3 regions of the Arthrobacter sp. FW306-07-I genome follow, and region 2 is predicted to be linked to each of the others. Evidence: riboswitches for the same ligand, from Rfam matches in the RefSeq annotation. Region 2 holds a riboswitch; each other region holds the start of a gene.
What was found. Region 2 has a riboswitch for thiamine pyrophosphate ahead of thiC (phosphomethylpyrimidine synthase ThiC). Riboswitches for the same ligand answer to the same signal wherever they lie in the genome.

Region 1: it holds a riboswitch for thiamine pyrophosphate, as region 2 does, so the genes downstream of both, thiC (phosphomethylpyrimidine synthase ThiC) here and thiC (phosphomethylpyrimidine synthase ThiC) in region 2, are expected to answer to the same signal.
Region 3: it holds a riboswitch for thiamine pyrophosphate, as region 2 does, so the genes downstream of both, thiO (glycine oxidase ThiO) here and thiC (phosphomethylpyrimidine synthase ThiC) in region 2, are expected to answer to the same signal.

The regions. Positions count from the first base shown of each region.
Region 1 is NZ_CP084551.1:90,574-96,927, forward strand. It holds gene LFT46_RS21090 (sugar-binding transcriptional regulator) at 157-1,107, shown strand; gene xylB (xylulokinase) at 1,104-2,504, shown strand; gene LFT46_RS21100 (hypothetical protein) at 2,760-2,903, opposite strand; gene LFT46_RS21110 (alpha/beta fold hydrolase) at 3,257-4,081, opposite strand; TPP riboswitch at 4,688-4,797, shown strand; gene thiC (phosphomethylpyrimidine synthase ThiC) at 4,795-6,354, shown strand, end outside.
Region 2 is NZ_CP084550.1:2,615,675-2,622,028, reverse strand. It holds gene LFT46_RS12160 (alpha/beta fold hydrolase) at 1-220, shown strand, start outside; gene thiC (phosphomethylpyrimidine synthase ThiC) at 217-2,043, opposite strand; TPP riboswitch at 2,039-2,146, opposite strand; gene LFT46_RS12150 (amidohydrolase family protein) at 2,227-3,309, shown strand; gene LFT46_RS12145 (VOC family protein) at 3,409-4,284, shown strand; gene LFT46_RS12140 (hypothetical protein) at 4,429-4,881, shown strand; gene rpsP (30S ribosomal protein S16) at 5,107-5,529, shown strand; gene LFT46_RS12130 (RNA-binding protein) at 5,531-5,773, shown strand; gene rimM (ribosome maturation factor RimM) at 5,892-6,354, shown strand, end outside.
Region 3 is NZ_CP084550.1:2,952,242-2,958,595, reverse strand. It holds gene LFT46_RS13630 (RNB domain-containing ribonuclease) at 1-775, opposite strand, end outside; gene thiE (thiamine phosphate synthase) at 815-1,564, opposite strand; TPP riboswitch at 1,592-1,710, shown strand; gene thiO (glycine oxidase ThiO) at 1,704-3,032, shown strand; gene thiS (sulfur carrier protein ThiS) at 3,029-3,265, shown strand; gene LFT46_RS13610 (thiazole synthase) at 3,270-4,085, shown strand; gene LFT46_RS13605 (hypothetical protein) at 4,153-4,455, opposite strand; gene LFT46_RS13600 (DUF3107 domain-containing protein) at 4,479-4,703, opposite strand; gene LFT46_RS13595 (TetR/AcrR family transcriptional regulator) at 4,765-5,430, opposite strand; gene moeB (molybdopterin-synthase adenylyltransferase MoeB) at 5,515-6,354, shown strand, end outside.

The DNA of each region.
Region 1 (6,354 bases), on a different replicon from region 2:
CTCTGTGTGGATTCCAAGCCCCGGATGTCGGGGCATCACTGCCCACTCAATACGCACATCTGAGCGGCTCGGAATCGCTCATGTGTTAAGTGACTCTAGTCATATATACTCATGTGAGCAAGAGGCTGCTGCTCACATGGTGAAGGAGGTGCCCAGATGCCCGAACAATCCCATGAGGAGCTTTTGGCGTGTATCGGGCGGGAGTACTACCTGGAGAACCGTTCAAAGGTCGAAATTGCGGCCGGCCATGCCCTCTCCCGCTTCCAGGTCGCCCGGCTTCTCAATGAAGCTGTGGAAAGCGGCATCGTGGAGATCAAGGTGCGTTTCCCCTCCCATCTCTCCAGTGCGGATCTGGGGCGCCTGGAGTCCTCGCTAGGCATAGGCCAAGTGATCGTCGCTGATACCACAGGCGGGGAAATCCAGGCCCGCGGTGTCCTGGCGAAGGTCGCTGCCTCGGAAATTTCCCGTCAGGCGCCGGACGGCGGGATCCTGGGCATCTCCTGGTCCCGCACCCTGGATGTGGCCTCCCGGCTGGTCAAGGAGCTTCCCCGCTGCGATATTGTCCAGCTCGCTGGTGCCCTCCCGGCCGAGGCAGACAGCAATCCCCTGGAACTGATTCAGCGGCTTGGGCATTTGAGCGGCGGTCTCACTTGGCCGTTGTGGTCGCCCTTGGTCGTTGAGGATCCGAGGACGGCATCGGGACTGCGCCGCCAACCGGAGATCGCCGGGGCCTTGGCCAAGGCTGACTCCCTTGACCTGGCCGTCGTGGCAATCGGCGCCTGGAAGGCCGGCAGCTCCACGGTATGGGAGAGGGCAGACCCGGCAGTGCGCGAGGAAGCGGTGCTGGCCGGGGCCATAGCGGAATGTTCGGGACGGCTGCTTAACTCAGCGGGTGCCCCGGTCGAATCCGGGCTGAACGAGCGCATCATAGCCGTCACTATCAAGCAACTGCAGCGCACCCCCCAGGTGATAGCCATCGCCCAGGGGGAAGCCAGGGCGGAGGCAGTGCGTGCCGTGGCCAGGGCCGGCTTTGTCACCACGTTGATCATTGATGAGCCGCTGGCCAAAGCCCTCAATGACATGAGAGATGAGGAGAAAAACCAATGAGCACGGTCATCGGAGTGGATTCCTCCACCCAGTCCTGCAAAGTTCTCGCCGTGGATGCACAGAGCGGAGACGTCATCTCTTCGGCAGCGGCCCCGCACCCCGACCGCACATCGGTGCACCCCCTAGTCTGGACATCCGCCCTGCGTGAATCGTGGCAGGCAGCCGGCGCGGACCGTCTGGGTGGTTCCGTTGCTGCCGTCAGTGTTGCCGCCCAGCAGCATGGAATGGTCGCCCTCGACAGTTCCAGAACACCCGTGTATGAGGCTCTGCTGTGGAATGACACCCGCAGCGCTGAAGACGCGGAGCGGCTCCGGGAAGAACTGGGACCCGAAAGGTGGGTCGACGCCGTCAACCTTGTCCCTGTCGCTTCGTTCACCATCACCAAACTGGCATGGCTGGCACGTAACGAACCGGACGCTGCGAATCGGATCGCACAAGTAGTGCTGCCTCATGACTGGCTCAACGGCGCTCTGGGCGGCGAGTTCACCACCGACCGAAGCGACGCCTCGGGCACCGGCTACTATTCCGCCGTGACCAGCACCTACCGAACCGACCTGCTGGAACGCTTCTTCGGACGCGTTCCTCAGCTTCCACGGGTAGTGCCCTCTGACGAACCGGCCGGAAGCGTGCAAAGTGGGTGGGGAATTGACGGGGCGCTCCTGGGAGCAGGTGCAGGTGATAACGCCGCAGCAGCCCTGGGACTGGGCGTCCGGCCCGGCGAAATCGTCGTCTCGATCGGAACCTCCGGAACCGTCTTCACCACAACACCATCCGCCGTCCCGGATCCGACCGGGGCGGTCGCCGGCTTCGCGGACGCCACGGGCAACCAGTTACCCCTCCTGGCCATGCTCAATTCCGCCCGGGTCATGACCGCGACCGCCTCAATGCTTGACATAGACCTGTCGGCACTTGATTCCCTCGCAATGGCCGCCGACCCGGACGCAGGAGGGCTGACATTCCTTCCGTATCTGGACGGGGAGCGGAGCCCCAACCTTCCCCACGCGACCGGATCCCTGACCGGACTGCGCAGAAGCAACATGACCCCGCAGAACCTCGCCCGCGCCTCCGTTCTGGGTGTACTCAATTCACTGGCCGACGCCATCGACATTCTTAAACAGTCCGGTGTGGCGCCGGATAAAGTGCTGCTGATCGGCGGAGGATCGAAGTCCAGGGCACTGCGCCAGGCCGCAGCCAGCATTTTCGGGATGCCCGTCGAGATCCCGACAACCAAAGAATACGTGGCGCTAGGGGCTGCTAGACAAGCGGCATGGGCCGCCTCCGGAAGCCTTCCCGACTGGCACCGAAGCGTTGAAGCGGCCTACGAACCCGACGGACACTGGGGCTCCGAGGCCCGGGGACGCTACATCGAGACACGCAAAAACGTCTACGGACTCTGAGCTACTTCTGAGTTCGATCTATAGAAGCTGCTCCCTGGAGCTGGCATGGAGACCATCGCCGGTTTTGGCGGGAGCAAGGATCGGGGCGCGTTGTACACAAGGGGGGACAGCCTATGAGCTGTGCAGAGGGCTCCACGTGCCCGCCAGCGTGCACAACCGGCCCAACCTCGGCTTCAGGGACATTTCATCTTTGGATCCGGTCCTCCTTGGAGGAGCCGACGAGGCGCTGCCGCACCTGTGGGAAGGCGTGGTGGGTCAGGAGAGTCGCCGGAACTGGCCGGGCTTCACATGTAGGAGGATGGGCAGCCCCAACTGAACGGGTGAGTCACCGATGGGTTGGTCGAGCAGTTCGTTGATCGATCTCTGCCCTTCCAGTTCCCCGGACTTGGTCCTTTCCATATCTTTCACCCTAGACGGCTGGGGCTGCCGTGGGACCTGAACCGCGCGGCCGGCCCAACCGCTGGCGTTCTCTGCCCGGAAAGCCCAGATCATTGAGGCAAGGACGGCGTTCGGAACTGGTTGCGGCGCGCTCTACCAGTTCTGCAGCCTGTTCCGACGTACCTGTTCCGACATATGGGTGTTCCGGTCCCTTGTAGGCGCAGCGCTCCGTGGCCAGGGGGATCCCTTCCCTCCGGTGTTCTTTGATGAGGGAACGTTCGAATTCTGCGATGACGCCTATACGGAAAGCATGACGTTAGGCCCTGGGGGAGTACCCACCCGTAAGTGGAGCGGGGGTGGGCCGGGGGCACCTGTCACGAGCGGGCGTCGAGGTAGTGCAGAATCGCCCGGGCCGTTTCCTCCGGAGCGCTGAGGTGGGGGCAGTGGCCGGTGGCATGGAGTTGCGTCAGGGTGCTGTGTTGCACATTCTTGTGCAGGTAGGCGCCCACTTCCGGCGGGGCAAGCCGATCGTCCGAGCACTGCAGAATCAGGCAGTTGGTGCGCACCTTTTTCAGTTCAGGGCGGGAGTCGGAAAAGAAGGTTACCCCGGCGAAGTGCCGTGCGATGGACGGATCTGTCCGGCAGAAGCTCACCCGCAGGTCCTCCGCTAATTCCGGCTCCTGCTGGTTGCCCATCACCATGGGCGCTACGGCCGCGGCCCAGGCGAAATAGTTGCTGTCTAGAGATGCCAGCAGGCCCTCGATGTCTTCCCGCGAAAATCCGCCCACGTAGCCGTCGTAGGGGTCATCCGTATGACGGGGTGAAGGGGCAAGCAGGACCAGGTGGGAGAAACGGTCCGGGTCCTGCACTGCCGCGATCATGGCAATCATCGTGCTGACACTATGGCCCACCAGGATGACGTTCTCAAGGCCGAGAGCGGCGCAAATCTCCAGCAGGTCCGACGCGTACCCGTCCAGGGTTCCGTACTTCTCCCAGTCATAGGCACTGATGTCCGAGTGCCCTGCACCAACATGGTCAAAAAGCACCAGCCGGTAATCATCAACGAAATAGGGCAGTAGCTTCCGCCACATCGCCTGATCGCAGCCAAAACCGTGGGCAAACATCATCACAGGCCCATCATCCCGGCCGAACATGGTGACATTGTTCCGGCCGATTACCGCAGCAGCTGCTTCGATCACGTTCACGTTCTCACTGACCCTCGCTAATTGGCGTCCTGCCCCAGACTATCCACGGGAAATAGAGAATCCCAGGGATCCTTCCACTATGGCCTTTAAGGTGACGTCGATTCAGCCCGTTACATGCCCAAGGCTCCGTCAACGTGCTTAGGCTCAGACAAGCTGACCGTGGTGACTCTATTCCGTCCACAGCTGGGGTCAAGTGGGGTTAGCCACGGCTGGAGGTCGGGAGCCGTTGGGGTAGCTCCCATTGCAGCAGTAGCCCCGGGTGTGGGCGCAGGCGGGACCAAGCCTTTCAGTGGCCCCGGATCCAAGTTCCTCTTTCTGGACCCAAGTCAAGACGCCCGGTGCCAGGTTTGGGTGTGCCCTATTCGGGCGGTGTGAGCTGTCATCCAGATCTCTACTTTCAGTAGACCATCTTTTTAAGAGGGCCTGCTGTCCGAGATCTCCACGGCAGCTCAAGAGAGTTGCTGCGGCGATCTCAGACAGCGGAATTAGTGGATTCTTCTACGCTGCCAAGGCTGGTTGTTGATAACCCAGATGACCAACGCCCCGGAAGCACTGTCAGTGGGGGCCTGTTGCGTCTCGCCGACTGCTCTGTAAGGTTGGTCACATCCACACGGGGGCCCTGGTGCAGGGGCTGAGATCGGGCTGATGCAGTTCGTGACCGTTGAACCTGTCCGGGTCATGCCGGCGAAGGAAGTAGGAAATCACTCATGAACGCCATGAATTCGCATTCGCTCGCGTATGCCCATGACCCGGAACACGCCATTAGCGTCCCTGTCACGGAGATCGCTTTGGAGGATTCGCCGAACGGGGTGAAGAATCCTCCCTTCACGGTCTACCGGACAGCGGGGCCTGGCAGTGATCCGGTGATGGGCTTGGAGCCGTTCCGGTCCGAATGGATCGAATTGCGGGCCGATACCGAGCCTTACGGTGGCCGGGAACGGAACCTGCTCGATGACGGCAGGTCCGCGGTGCGGCGCGGTGCTGCGTCGGCCGAGTGGAAGGGTGCCCAGCCTGTTCCCCGGCGTGCCGTCGACGGCAGGACCGTCACCCAGATGCACTACGCCAAACGGGGCATCATCACCCCGGAGATGCGGTTCGTGGCGGTGCGGGAGAACTGCGACGTTGAACTGGTCCGCTCCGAAGTCGCCGCCGGCCGGGCGATCATTCCGAACAACATCAACCACCCCGAGTCCGAGCCGATGATCATCGGTAAGGCGTTCCTGGTGAAGATCAACGCCAACATCGGCAACTCTGCGGTGACCTCCTCCATTGCCGAGGAGGTGGACAAGCTGCAGTGGGCGGCCCAGTGGGGCGCCGACACGGTGATGGATCTCTCCACGGGCGATGACATCCACACGACCCGTGAGTGGATCATCCGTAACTCTCCGGTCCCGATTGGCACGGTGCCGATCTACCAGGCGCTGGAAAAGGTCAACGGGCAGGCCAACGAGCTGACGTGGGAGATCTACCGGGACACCGTGATCGAGCAGTGCGAGCAGGGTGTGGACTACATGACCGTCCACGCCGGGGTCCTGCTCCGGTACGTTCCGCTGACCGCCAACAGGGTGACCGGGATCGTGTCCCGTGGCGGGTCGATCATGGCCGGCTGGTGCCTGGCGCACCATCAGGAAAACTTCCTCTACACGCACTTCGACGAACTGTGCGAGATTTTCGCCAAGTACGACGTCGCGTTCTCCCTGGGTGACGGTCTGCGCCCGGGTTCCACGGCGGATGCCAACGACGCGGCCCAGTTCGCTGAACTGGACACCCTGGCCGAACTGACCAAGCGGGCCTGGAAGTATGACGTGCAGGTCATGGTCGAAGGACCCGGTCACATCCCGTTCCACCTGGTCCGTGAAAACGTCGAACGTCAGCAGGAACTCTGCGACGGGGCACCCTTTTACACCCTGGGGCCGTTGGTAACCGATGTTGCACCGGGGTATGACCACATCACCTCCGCGATCGGGGCCACGGAGATTGCCCGGTACGGCACCGCCATGCTGTGCTACGTCACGCCTAAGGAGCACCTCGGGTTGCCGAACAAGGATGACGTGAAGACCGGAGTGATCACGTACAAGATCGCGGCCCATGCAGCGGATCTCGCCAAGGGCCACCCGGGCGCGCATGAACGCGACGACGCCCTCTCTAAGGCCCGGTTCGAGTTCCGGTGGCGCGACCAGTTCGCGCTGTCCCTGGACCCGGTCACGGCGGAGGAGTTCCATGACGAGACGCTGCCCGCGGAGCCGGCGAAGACGGCGCATTTCTGT
Region 2 (6,354 bases):
GGAGGCGCCGCTGCACATCGTCCCCGGCGTGCCCACGCTGGTCCTGACCGGCGGCTGGGAGCCGCTGTATGAGGAAATCGCCGGGTACCTCCGGGAAACCGGCGCCCTGCACCGCGTTGCCGCGGGAGGGCACCGGCCCCAGGACTCCCCGGAGGGGGACCAGGCAATCCGGCAGTTCATTCGACAGGTCAGCCGGAGCCAGCCGGCCCGGGCGTCCTAGCTTTCCGCGGGAACCCGCAGCTCCGGCAGGTACACCTTGCCGCCCGCGGCCAGGAACTCCTCGCTCTTCTCCCGCATCCCCGATGCCACGCCGGCAAGCGCCGCTTGGGCCTCCGCGGAGCCGAATTCATCACGGATGTCCTGGCTGATCCGCATGGAGCAGAACTTAGGCCCGCACATCGAGCAGAAGTGCGCCGTTTTGGCGGGCTCGGCCGGCAGCGTCTCATCGTGGAACGCCTCGGCGGTGACAGGGTCCAGGGACAGCGCGAACTGGTCCCGCCAGCGGAACTCGAAACGGGCCTTGGACAGCGCATCGTCCCGCTCGTGCGCGCCCGGGTGGCCCTTGGCCAGGTCCGCAGCATGGGCGGCGATCTTGTAGGTGATCACGCCGGTCTTCACGTCGTCCTTGTTGGGCAGGCCCAGGTGTTCCTTCGGGGTGACGTAGCAGAGCATCGCGGTCCCGTACCGGGCAATCTCGGTGGCACCGATGGCCGACGTGATGTGGTCATAGCCCGGGGCAACATCAGTCACCAGCGGGCCCAGGGTGTAGAACGGCGCGCCCTTGCACAGCTCTTGCTGGCGCTCGACGTTTTCCCGGACCAGGTGGAAGGGGACGTGGCCAGGGCCTTCCACCATCACCTGCACGTCGTATTCCCAGGCGCGCTGCGTCAGCTCGGCCAGCGTGTCCAGCTCCGCGAACTGGGCGGCGTCGTTGGCGTCAGCGGTGGAACCGGGGCGCAGACCGTCACCCAGGGAAAACGCAACGTCGTACTTCGCGAAGATCTCGCATAGCTCATCGAAGTGCGTGTACAGGAAGTTTTCCTGGTGGTGGGCCAGGCACCAGCCGGCCATGATCGAGCCGCCGCGCGAGACGATGCCCGTTACGCGGTTGGCTGTGAGCGGGACGTACCGCAGCAGCACGCCGGCGTGGATGGTCATGTAGTCAACGCCCTGCTCGCACTGTTCAATGACAGTGTCGCGGAAAATCTCCCATGTCAGCGCGTTGGCCTCGCCGTTGACCTTTTCCAGGGCTTGGTAGATCGGCACTGTCCCGATGGGGACGGGGGAGTTCCGGATGATCCATTCCCTGGTGGTGTGGATGTCGTCGCCGGTGGACAGGTCCATGACGGTGTCGGCGCCCCACTGGGTGGCCCACTGCAGCTTGTCCACCTCCTCCGCGATGGAGCTGGTGACCGCGGAGTTGCCGATGTTGGCGTTGATCTTCACCAGGAAGGCCTTGCCGATGATCATCGGCTCGGACTCGGGATGGTTGATGTTGCTGGGGATGATCGCGCGGCCGGCGGCCAGCTCGCTGCGGACCAGCTCGACGTCGCAGTTTTCCCGCAGCGCCACGAACCGCATTTCCTGGGTGATGATGCCCTGCCGGGCATAGTGCATCTGCGTCACTGTCCGGCCGTCGACGGCGCGGCGGGGCACCGGCCGGGCGCCCTTCCATTCTGCAGAGGCGGCACCCCGGCGGACTGCCGAGCGGCCGTCATCGAGCAGGTTGCGCTCCCTGCCGGTGTACGCCTCGGTGTCTGCCCGTGCCTCAATCCACTCCGAACGGAAGGGCTGAAGGCCCCGGACGGGGTCGCTGCCCGGCCCCGCTGTCCGGTAGGTGCGGAACGGTTCGTTGGGCCGGCCGTTGGGGGATGGCTCAAGGGAAATTTCCGTTACCGGCACCCGGATCCCGGCGCCGGGATCTTCGATGAAGGCCAGCGAATGCGACTTCAGGGACTGGGTCGCCTGGAGTGTTGTCTGAGCGTCCGTTCTTGTTTCTGCCTGGATTTGGGCAGCGTTCAACTGGGTGTTTTGTGTACTCAAGGGAATACTCACTTCCTTCGCCGGCATTACCCGGACAGGTTCAACGGTCGCAGGCCGCGTCAGCCCGATCTCAGCCCCTGCAGGGGCACCCGTGTGGTCAGGAACGAAGCTACCACAGGCCCCTGGGACGGCGTTGTCACAATCCGCGGTGCTAGCCTGTCCGGGCAGCGAAAGGAAGTCCTGATGCCACAAGTGATTGAATTCAGCGGACCGGTCCTGACCGGTCCGGACACCGTCCGGAACGGGCTCTGGTCAGTGGACGGCAGGCTCAGCTTCAACAAGCCTGCGGAGGAGCCGGGCAGGGTCCTCCATGGCTGGGTACTGCCGGGTTTCGTTGACGCGCACTGCCACATCGGGCTGGGACCGGGCGGCCCCGTTGAAGCCGCCACGGCTGCGGAGCAGGCCCTGGCTGACCTCAACGCAGGAACCCTGCTGGTCCGTGACGCCGGTTCACCGGCCGACACCCGCTGGATGCAGGGCGGCAGGGATTTCCCGCTGCTGATCCGTGCCGGGCGGCACATCGCCCGAACGCGGCGCTACCTGCGCGGCTTCGCGGAGGAAGTGGAGCCGGAGGGCCTCGTGGAGGCCGTCCGCAAGCAGGCGCGCGACGGCGACGGCTGGGTCAAGCTGGTGGGGGACTGGATTGACCGCGGCGCCGGTGACCTGGCCCCTTCCTTTCCCGCCGCCGTCGTCCGTGACGCCGTCCAGGCAGCGCATGACGAAGGTGCCCGGGTGACCGCCCACTGTTTCGCCGAGGACACCCTGGACCTGATGCTGGATGCCGGAATCGACTGCATTGAACATGCCACGGGCCTCCTGCCCCGCCACCTGCCCCGGTTCGCCGAACAGGGCATACCGATCGTGCCCACCCTCATCAATATCGCCACCTTTCCGGACATCGCGGCGCAGGCGGATTCCAAGTTCCCGCGCTACGCCGCCCACATGCGCGCCCTGTGGGAACGCAGGCTGGAACGGGTGGCCGAGGCCCACGCAGCCGGCGTGCGCATCTTTGCCGGAACCGATGCCGGCAGCACAATCCGCCACGGCAGGATCGCGGACGAAATCCTTGAACTGCACGGCGCCGGCCTGCCAATGACTGCAGCACTGGATGCCGCATGCTGGGCCGCCCGGACCTGGCTGGGGGCGGGCGTCCTGGCGGAAGGAGCGCGGGCCGACGCGGTGGTGTGCCGGGAAGACCCCCGGGCCGTGCCGGAGACCATCAGGTCGCTTGAGCATGTGGTGCTGGGCGGCCGCATCATCCGCTGACCAGAGGGCCCTTGGGGACTTGGAATAAATTGAAGGTTCAAGTAATTTTAATGTGTGACAGGCCGCCATTGGGACGGCCTCCAACACAAGGAGCCATCAATGACCGCAGCAGCCAGCAGCCAGGATCTTCTTCCTGCCGACCTCGCCATGGGCACCGTGATGCTCAAGGTGGGCGACATGAAGCTCATGGCCGACTACTACCAGCGCGCGCTGGGACTCGAGGTGGTGGCTGAGCAGGACGGCGGACTCTACCTTGGCCGGCTCGGCAGGCCGCTGGTCCACCTGGCCCCGGCGCCGGGACTGCATATTCCCGGCAGGGGAGAGGCGGGCCTGTTCCACACCGCCCTGCTGTTCGAAGACCAGGCTTCCCTGGCCGCCACCGTCGCCACGGCCGCCCAGTACGAGCCGCGGTCCTTCACCGGCAGCGCCGACCACTTGGTGAGCGAGGCCTTCTATTTCACCGACCCCGAGGGCAACGGCATTGAACTGTACTGGGACCGCCCGCGCAGCAACTGGTCCTGGAACGGGACGGACGTCGTCATGGACAGCCTTGCCCTCCCGCCGCAGCGCTACCTGGAGCAGTACCTCACCGAAGAGTCGCTGGAAGGCCAGCGCCGGACAACCGCAGGCGTTGGCCACGTGCACCTCCAGGTGGGTGACGTCCAGGCCGCCCGGGACTTCTACGTGGGAACCCTCGGCTTCGAAAAGACGGCCGGCTGGCACGGGCAGGCATTGTTTGTTTCCGCCGGCCGCTACCACCACCACATGGCAATGAACGTCTGGAACAGCCGCGGTGCCGGGCCGCGCAAGGACACCCTGGGGCTCGGTGAGGTGCTGATTGAAGTTCCTTCAGGGGACGACGTCGGGGCGCTGGCGGACCGCCTCAAGGTTGCCGGAGTGGCCTCGCACCACACCGGTGCCGAGCTCCGCTTCGAGGACCCGTGGCGCAACCGGATCCGGGTAGCCGTCCGCTGACGGGTGGACTTGGCCCCCGTTTGCACGGCGGGGCAGCACAGAAAGGGTCCGGCGTGCGCGGGCAGGCGGGCAACTACTAGGCTGATCCCGTACGGCCGGGCAGCGCCCGGCGCGCTGTCCCGCCAACGGAAGAAGGGCAACCCCATGGGCTTCACCGAGATCTTTGTCGCCACCCATGACGCCGCGCTGAAACGCGCCGGCATCCTCGACGAGGGCAGCGGCTCCGCGGCTGGCGGCCCTGCCGCCCATGCGGTGCGGATCCAGGGAATCAGCGACTTCGAGGTTGAGCAGCTGGGCGACCTGGCGGGAACGGCCGTCCACGCGGGCGGCGCCGACTACGAGCTGACCATGGTGGACGTTGCCAGCGATTCGCTCCTCGCCGTGCCGCCGGCTATGGTCCGCGCCCTGGCGGATCTGCTCTCATACGAAACCGAAGGCGAAGGCAACGTCCTCGACGACGTTGCCGAACAGTGGGCCGCCCAGGAGGACATGCCCTTCGACACAGGCCAGGCCCGGACCTATGTGCAGCAACTGGCGCAGCTCGCCGCCGGAATCGACGATTCAGAACGGACCGGACTGTACGTCTGGTCCGCCTGAGCCGGGTCCTGGAACCCTTCGGCGCTCCCCGTATGGCCGGCGCGCCAGCCACGCCCGCGCCAAGTCGAATTAACCGCGCTCATCTGGCACAATGGACAGGTACTCGATCTGCGCGGCCCCTCTCTCCGCGTCCGGATCCTGTCCCTCGAGCCCGCAAGTACGGCCCGCCCCACGGGTGCAGAAAGCCGGGTTCACCCCTTTTCTGAAACAGGAGTGACCACAAAAGTGGCCGTAAAGATTCGCCTTAAGCGCTTCGGTAAGATGCGCGCACCGTACTACCGCATCGTCGTCGCGGACTCACGCACCAAGCGTGATGGCCGTGCCATCGAGGAGATCGGCAAGTACCACCCCACCGAAGAGCCCTCATACATCGAGGTCAACTCAGAGCGTGCCCAGTACTGGCTGTCCGTCGGCGCCCAGCCGTCCGAGCAGGTTGCCGCGATCCTGAAGATCACCGGTGACTGGCAGAAGTTCAAGGGCCTGCCGGGCCAGGAAGGCACCCTCAAGACCAAGGTCGAGAAGGAATCCTTCGTCGCCCCGGAGAAGGGCTCGGTCATCATCCCGGAAGCCATCACCAAGAAGGCCTCCAAGTCTGACGCTGCCGAGGCCCCTGCCGACGCCGAAGCTGAGACCACCGAGGCTGAGTAGATTGCTGGCAGAAGCGCTGGAGCACCTGGTCCGTGGAATCGTCGATTCCCCGGATGACGTCAAGGTCAGTTCGAAGAACAACCGCCGCGGGGATACCCTCGAGGTGCGCGTTCACCAGGATGACCTCGGACGGGTGATCGGCCGCCAGGGCCGCACGGCACGCGCACTGCGCACCGTGGTGGCAGCACTGGCCGGTGGCGAACCGGTACGCGTCGACGTCGTCGACACCGACCGCCGCCGCTGAGCGCTCGGCAACATTCAGTTCTTGCTCCGGCCCCTCCACCATCAGGTGGAGGGGCCGGTTTGCTTTCAACAACACAGTCCTTTCATCAGAAACACCACAACCCGGAACAGAGGAACAGATGCAGCTTCAGGTGGCGCGGATCGGCAAGCCGCACGGCATTCGCGGGGAAGTCACGGTCCAGGTGCTGACGGACGCCCCGGAGGACCGGTTTGTCCCCGGTACCACGTTCGTGGTTGAGCCTGCTGCGTCCGGTCCCCTCACTGTGAGCAGCGCCCGCTGGAACAAGGACATCCTGCTGCTCGGATTCGAGGAAGTGGCTGACCGCAACCAGGCTGAAACCCTTCGCGGCGCCAAGCTGTTCATCGAAACCGAGGAGCTTGACGAGGACGACGATGACGAGGGCTGGTACGAGCACGAACTGGTCGGCCTTGAGGCCAGGATCGGCTCCCGGGTGGTGGGCAAGGTGACGGCGCTGAACACCATGCCCGTCCAGGACCTGCTCATGGTCACCACCCCCGGCGGTGAAGAAATCCTCATCCCGTTCGTGGAACAAATCGTGCCGGAAGTCAACGTCGAGGAGG
Region 3 (6,354 bases), 340 kb from region 2:
CCAGCATGAGCTGCGCCGCCGCCATCCCGGTCATCAGCGAAATCTGCGCGTTCCAGTCCTCCACCGGAAGCTGTGGAACAGCGTCAATCCGGTAGCCGCCGTCGGGCAGCTGGACAATCTCCTGCTCAGGCATGTTCAGGCTTGCACCTTCACGCGCCCGTTCCAGTGCCACCCGCTTCAGGCCCACCTCACGGAGCAGCTGGAGCACGGGCGGGGCGGTCCCGGCGTCGAGGGCTGCCTGGGCGCCCCGGTAGCTGAGCTTGTCGCGGCTGCGGACCCGCGCGCGACGGACGCTGACCGTCAGTACGGTTGCTTCGCCGTCGAGCGTGAAATCCCAGACGAAGGCCGAACACTCCTGGCCGGGCAGCAGGCTCCCGGCCCCTTCGCTGATGATCTCCGGGTGAAGCGGGATCCGGCCGTCAGGAGCGTAGAACGTCTGTCCGCGCCGCCGCGTCTCCGCGTCCAGGGGGCCTCCCGGCGCAACGAAGGCTGGAACATCGGCGATCGCGTACATCACGCGGTAGCCATCCCCGTCCAATTCAATGAACACTGCCTGGTCCAGGTCCGTGGAGGACGCCGGGTCGATGGTGACAAACTCGACGGCGGTCAGGTCGTAGGACGGCAGCTGCAGCGCCGCAACGGCAGCCAGGGCGTCTTCCACGGCTTCGGCGGGATAAGGACCCGGAAGCTCAAGCTCCGTCCGCAGCAGGCCCAACGCCTCTTCCAAGGCGTTCTTATGGTCGTGGACGTTGGGAGCCAGCCGATGATGTGACACAAAATTCAGCGTAGCCCCAAGTTCCGCGATTAAGCAGGCTCAGGAACCGGCAGCGTCCAGCGCGTCGAGGAGGGAGGCAGCAGCGGCGGCGGGATCAGGGGCTTCGGTGATGGCCCGGACCACCACGATCCTGCGCGCACCCGCCTCCGCCACATGGCGGACGTTGCCGTGGTCGATGCCGCCGATGGCAAACCAGGGCACCGGGTCCGCAGCCTGCCGTGACGCCTCGGCCGCGTACTTGACCAGTTCGGGACCGACGGCGGCCCTGCCGGGTTTGGTGGGCGTAGCCCAGACGGGGCCCACGCAGAAGTAGTCCAGCCCGGACGGTGCGGCAGTTGCGGCAAGGGCGGCATCCACCTGTTCGGGTGTATGGCTGGAGAGTCCGATGGCGGCGTTGCCGTCGACCAGCGTGCGTGCGGCCGCCAGCGGCAGGTCCTTCTGGCCGATATGGAACACCGGGGCCCCGGAAAGCACAGCGATGTCGGCGCGGTCGTTGACCGCCCACAGCTTGCCGTGCCGCACCGCCACTTCCTTCAGCACAGCCAAAAGGTCCAGTTCCTCGGCTGCCTCGATGGTCTTGTCGCGCAGCTGAATGATGTCCACGCCGCCGGCAAATGCCGCGTCCACGAACTCCGCAAAATCGCCGCGGTCCCGCCGTGCATCGGTGCAGAGATACAGGCGGGCAGCCTTGAGGGCCTCGCTGTCGCGGGCGTTGACAACCTCGGCATTGGCAACTCCGCCGGCCGGAGCGTGGGAACCTGCGGGAAGGGAAGGGGTGGTCGCATTCATGCCTGCAAGCCTAATTCCTCTAAACTGGGGAGGTACTGCGGGAGCCCGCGGCAGCTGTCACAAAGCGCCGGGCTGAGAGGGCGTCAGAGCCGACCGCTTGACCTGATCCGGTTAATGCCGGCGTAGGGAAGGAACCCAGATGCGTACCCCCGGCACCACCCAGCCCTCGTCCGTTGATGCGTCCATTCCCTCCACCCTTCGTGCCGACGTCGCCGTCATTGGCGGGGGAGTGGTGGGACACGGTATCGCCTGGGAAGTGCAGCGTTCCGGACGCTCCGTCGTCCTCATTGACGACGCGCCAGGTTCCGGCGCGAGCTGGGCTGCCGCCGGCATGCTGGCCCCCGTGAGCGAACTGCACTACCAGGAGGAGGACCTCCTGGAACTCATGCTGGAGGCATCGTCACGGTGGCCGGCATTCGCGGCCGCCGTCGCCGATGCATCGGGCACGGATTCCGGATACCTCACGACGCCGACACTCGCCGTGGGTGCCGACGCCGCCGACCGCCGCGCCCTGATGGACCTGCGCACAGTTCAACAGGCGAGCGGGCTGTCCGTGGAACCCTTGACCGTCCGGGAGGCCCGCAAACGCGAACCCCTCCTCAGCCCCGCCATCGCCTGCGCCCTCGATACCCCGGGGGACCACCAGGTGGATCCCCGCCGGCTGGTGGCGGCCCTGCGGCTGGCACTGGCCGGCGGCGTCCGCGAAACGCACCACCTGGCCGTGGCAGGGGCAGTGGACGGTTACGCAGTGCCGGAGCGGGCAAGCGGGCTGTTGTGGGAGGACGGCATCGTTACGGGGGTTCGGCTCGCCGGTGGCGGCACCGTCCTGGCAGCGGAAACCGTGGTGGCCAACGGGCTGCAGGCGGGGGCGCTCGCGGACCTCCCCCATGGCCTCGAGCTGCCCCTGCGTCCCGTCCACGGGGACATCCTCCGGCTTGCAGTGCCCGGCCACCTCCAGCCCCTGGTGACCGCAACGGTGCGGGGACTGGTGCACGGAGTTCCGGTGTACATCGTTCCGCGCCGGGACGGGACCGTGGTGATCGGAGCCACCCAGCGCGAGGACGCCCTGTCCGACGCCGTCAGTGCCGGCGGCGTCTACCAGCTGCTGCGCGATGCCCAGGCGCTGGTGCCCGCGGTCGCCGAGCTCGAACTTCTGGAGTGCACGGCCCGGGCCCGCCCGGGAACCCCGGACAATGCGCCGCTGCTGGGAAGGGTGCCGGTGGACCTGGCCTTAAGAAGCGAAGGGTCCGCAACGGAAGCCGGTTACGTTCCGGGGCTCATCATCGCCACCGGTTTTTTCCGGCACGGCGTCCTGCTCACACCCGCTGCAGCAGCGATCTGCACGGATCTGCTCGACGGAAAAGCCGACCCCCGCTGGGTCCCCTTCCGCCCGGGCCGGTTCTCCGGCCTGGGAACGGCCACCCACGGCCTCCACGACAATGGCACCCACACCAAGGAAACAGCGTGAACATCACCCTCAACGGAAACCCGCACACGGTGGCCGACGGCGCCTCCATCACCACACTCGTCAGCCAGGTCACCGGACGCCCGCTGGCTGACAACGGGCAGGCGACGGACGGCGGGAAGCTGGGCGTCGCCGTCGCCCATAACGCCCAGGTGGTGCCGCGCAGCCAATGGTTCGCCACGGCGCTCGCCGAGGGCGACGACATCGAACTCGTTACAGCAGTACAGGGAGGCTGACGCCATGACCGAAACCAGCACCATCAACCCCGCCGGAAACCCCGGTGCCGGCGACGCCCTGGTGATTGACGGCGTCGCCCTGGAATCCCGCCTCATTATGGGCACCGGCGGGGCGCCCAGCCTGGATGGCCTGGGCGCAGCACTCCTGGCCTCCGGCACCGCCCTGACCACCGTGGCCATGCGGCGCTACTCACCCGCCGAAACCGGCTCGCTGTTCCAGCTGCTGGTGGACCACGGGATCCGGGTGCTGCCCAACACCGCCGGCTGCTTCACCGCCAGGGATGCTGTGCTCACAGCGGAACTCGCGCGGGAAGCCCTGGAAACGGACTGGGTGAAGCTCGAGGTCATCGCCGACGAGCAGACCCTCCTGCCGGACGCCGTGGAGCTCGTGGAAGCCACGGAGCAGCTGGTGAACCGAGGCTTCAAGGTGTTCGCCTACACCAACGATGACCCCGTACTTGCGCTGCGGCTCGAAAACCTCGGCGCCGCCGCCGTGATGCCCCTGGGCGCCCCTATCGGCACCGGCCTGGGGATCCTGAACCCGCACAACATCGAGCTCATCGTTTCGCGTGCGTCGGTTCCGGTGGTCCTGGATGCAGGCATCGGTACGGCGTCGGACGCCGCCCTTGCCATGGAGCTGGGCTGTGACGCCGTACTGCTGGCCACTGCCGTGACGCGGGCGCAGAACCCCGCCCTTATGGGCGAGGCGTTCAAACACGCCGTGATCGCCGGCAGGATGGCCCGGGCGGCCGGGCGCATCCCCCGCAGGGAGCATGCCCTCGCCTCGTCGGCAATGGAGGGCCGGGCGGAGTTCCTCTGACCGCGGACCTTAAACAGCTGTGGCCACCACCCGGATGGGTGGTGGCCACAGGCCGTTTACGGATGCCTTAGCGCCGCAGGATGGCGGTCAGCCGCTCCATGTCGTGGCGGGTGCGGGTGCGGCCCAAATAGACCACAGCACCGATGGCGGCAGCAATGCCAAGGACCATGGGCAGGACCCAGGGGAGCCAGGTCAAGCCGGGCAGATAGCCGAAGCCGGCCGCCATGAGGATGATCCATGCCAGCGCCGCGACAGCCACGGCGATCCCCGCCGGCAGCACGGCGCCGTACTTGGCATGGCGCTTGTCATTGGCCCAGACAATGACACCGCCGGCGGCTGCAACCAGCACCACGATGGTCAACGAAAGCATGGATGCTCCCTTTCAGGCGCAGGCTAGAACTGGCCGAAGCCCACGCGGCGGACCTCTTCTGCCCCGATTTCCACGTACGCCAGGGCATTCCCCGGAACGATGATCAGGCGTCCCTTGTCATCCTTGAGGCGCAGCTCATTGCCTTCGCTGATGGCCTCGCCGACAACCTTGGCCACCGTCTCGGCATCCTGGGTCGATTCCAGTACGATTTCGCGGCCAACGTTCTGAACGCCGATCTTAATTTCCAAGGGGGCCTCCCAGCCTGTGAAGTTCTCGTACTTCTCTACGAGGTGTTGTCTTATTTGTAGTCTAGGACTCTTTGGGGAAGCGAGAGATTCCGCGCCAAGCTAAACGGTAGATGAGGTCGCTGGCCACATCGAGGTCCAGGTTGCCGTCGGTTTCCAGCCAGTACCGGGCGCTGACCTGCGCCATTCCGGCCAGACCGCGGCCCAGCAGTTCCGCCTCGAGATGGGGGAGTTTGGTGTCTTCCGCGATGACCCGTGCAATGGCATCGGCGAAGGTGCGGTTGAAGGTTTCCAGCCGGGAGCTGACGTCGGGGTCGTTGATCAGGTCCGATTCGAAGACCAGCCGGTGGGCCTGGTCGTCGCTGGCGATGAAGTGGAAGTACGCACGCATGACGGCCTGGACGCGTTCGTCATTGTCCGTGGTGGAGTTCAGTGCCCCCAGCATCAGTTCGGTCAGGGACGCCAGGTGGCTTTCCAGCAGGGCGAGGTACAGGTCGCGCTTGGAAGGGAAGTGCTGGTACAGCACCGGTTTGCTCACATGGGCGGTTTCCGCGATCTCGTCCATGGCAGCGCCGTGGTAACCGTTGGCAACGAACACTTCCTGGGCCGCAGCAAGGAGCTGGGCACGGCGCTCATCCCGGGGCAGCCGGGCGGACCGTTGGCCTGCGGGGCGGGAGGGAGTTTGCGGTTCGGCTGCGGGCGGGCGGTCGGCCCGTGCTTCAGGGACCACAGTTATCCTTCTTTCCATTGCAGTTACCTTCACTTTACTGCGGGGTAATATGACCTGGCGGTATCCCGGGGCATACATTGAAGTATGGCTTCGTCTTTCACCGCAAATGTTTCAACTATTTCCCTCGATCCACTGGTGGAACCGGCTGCGGACCTGACTCCTGACGAGGTGGAACGGTATTCCCGGCACCTGATCATTCCCGAGATTGGTGCCCTGGGGCAGCGGAGGCTCAAGAACGCCAAGGTGCTGGTGATCGGCGCCGGCGGCCTGGGCGCCCCGGCACTGCTGTACCTTGCCGCAGCGGGTGTGGGCACCATTGGAATCATTGACGACGACGTGGTGGACCTGAGCAACCTGCAGCGCCAGGTGATCCATGGTGTGAGCGACGTCGGACGGCCCAAAATCGAATCGGCGCGGGATACCATTGCGGAGCTGAACCCGCTGGTGGACGTCCGGCTGCACAACGTGCGCCTGGACTCGTCCAACGCCCTAGGGCTGTTCAGCGGCTACGACCTCATCCTCGACGGTGCCGACAACTTCGCCACGCGCTACCTGGTCAATGACGCCGCCGCCATCCTGGGCAAGCCCTACGTGTGGGGTTCCATCTTCCGATTCGACGGCCAGGTCAGCGTCTTCTGGGAAAAGCACGGCCCCACGTACCGCGACCTGTATCCGGAGGCGCCGCCGGCGGGCTCCGTCCCTTCCTGCGGTGAGGGAGGTGTGTTCGGCATGCTGTGCGCTGCCGTGGGATCGCTGATGGTGACCGAAGCCGTAAAGCTGATTACCGGCGTCGGACGTTCCCTGCTTGGACGCGTGGCACTGTTCGACGCCTTGGGCGGCAGCTGGCGCGAGATCCGCGTGGCCAAGGACCCCGCCGCGGAACCCATCACCGAACTTACGGACTACGAGGCGTTCTGCGGCATT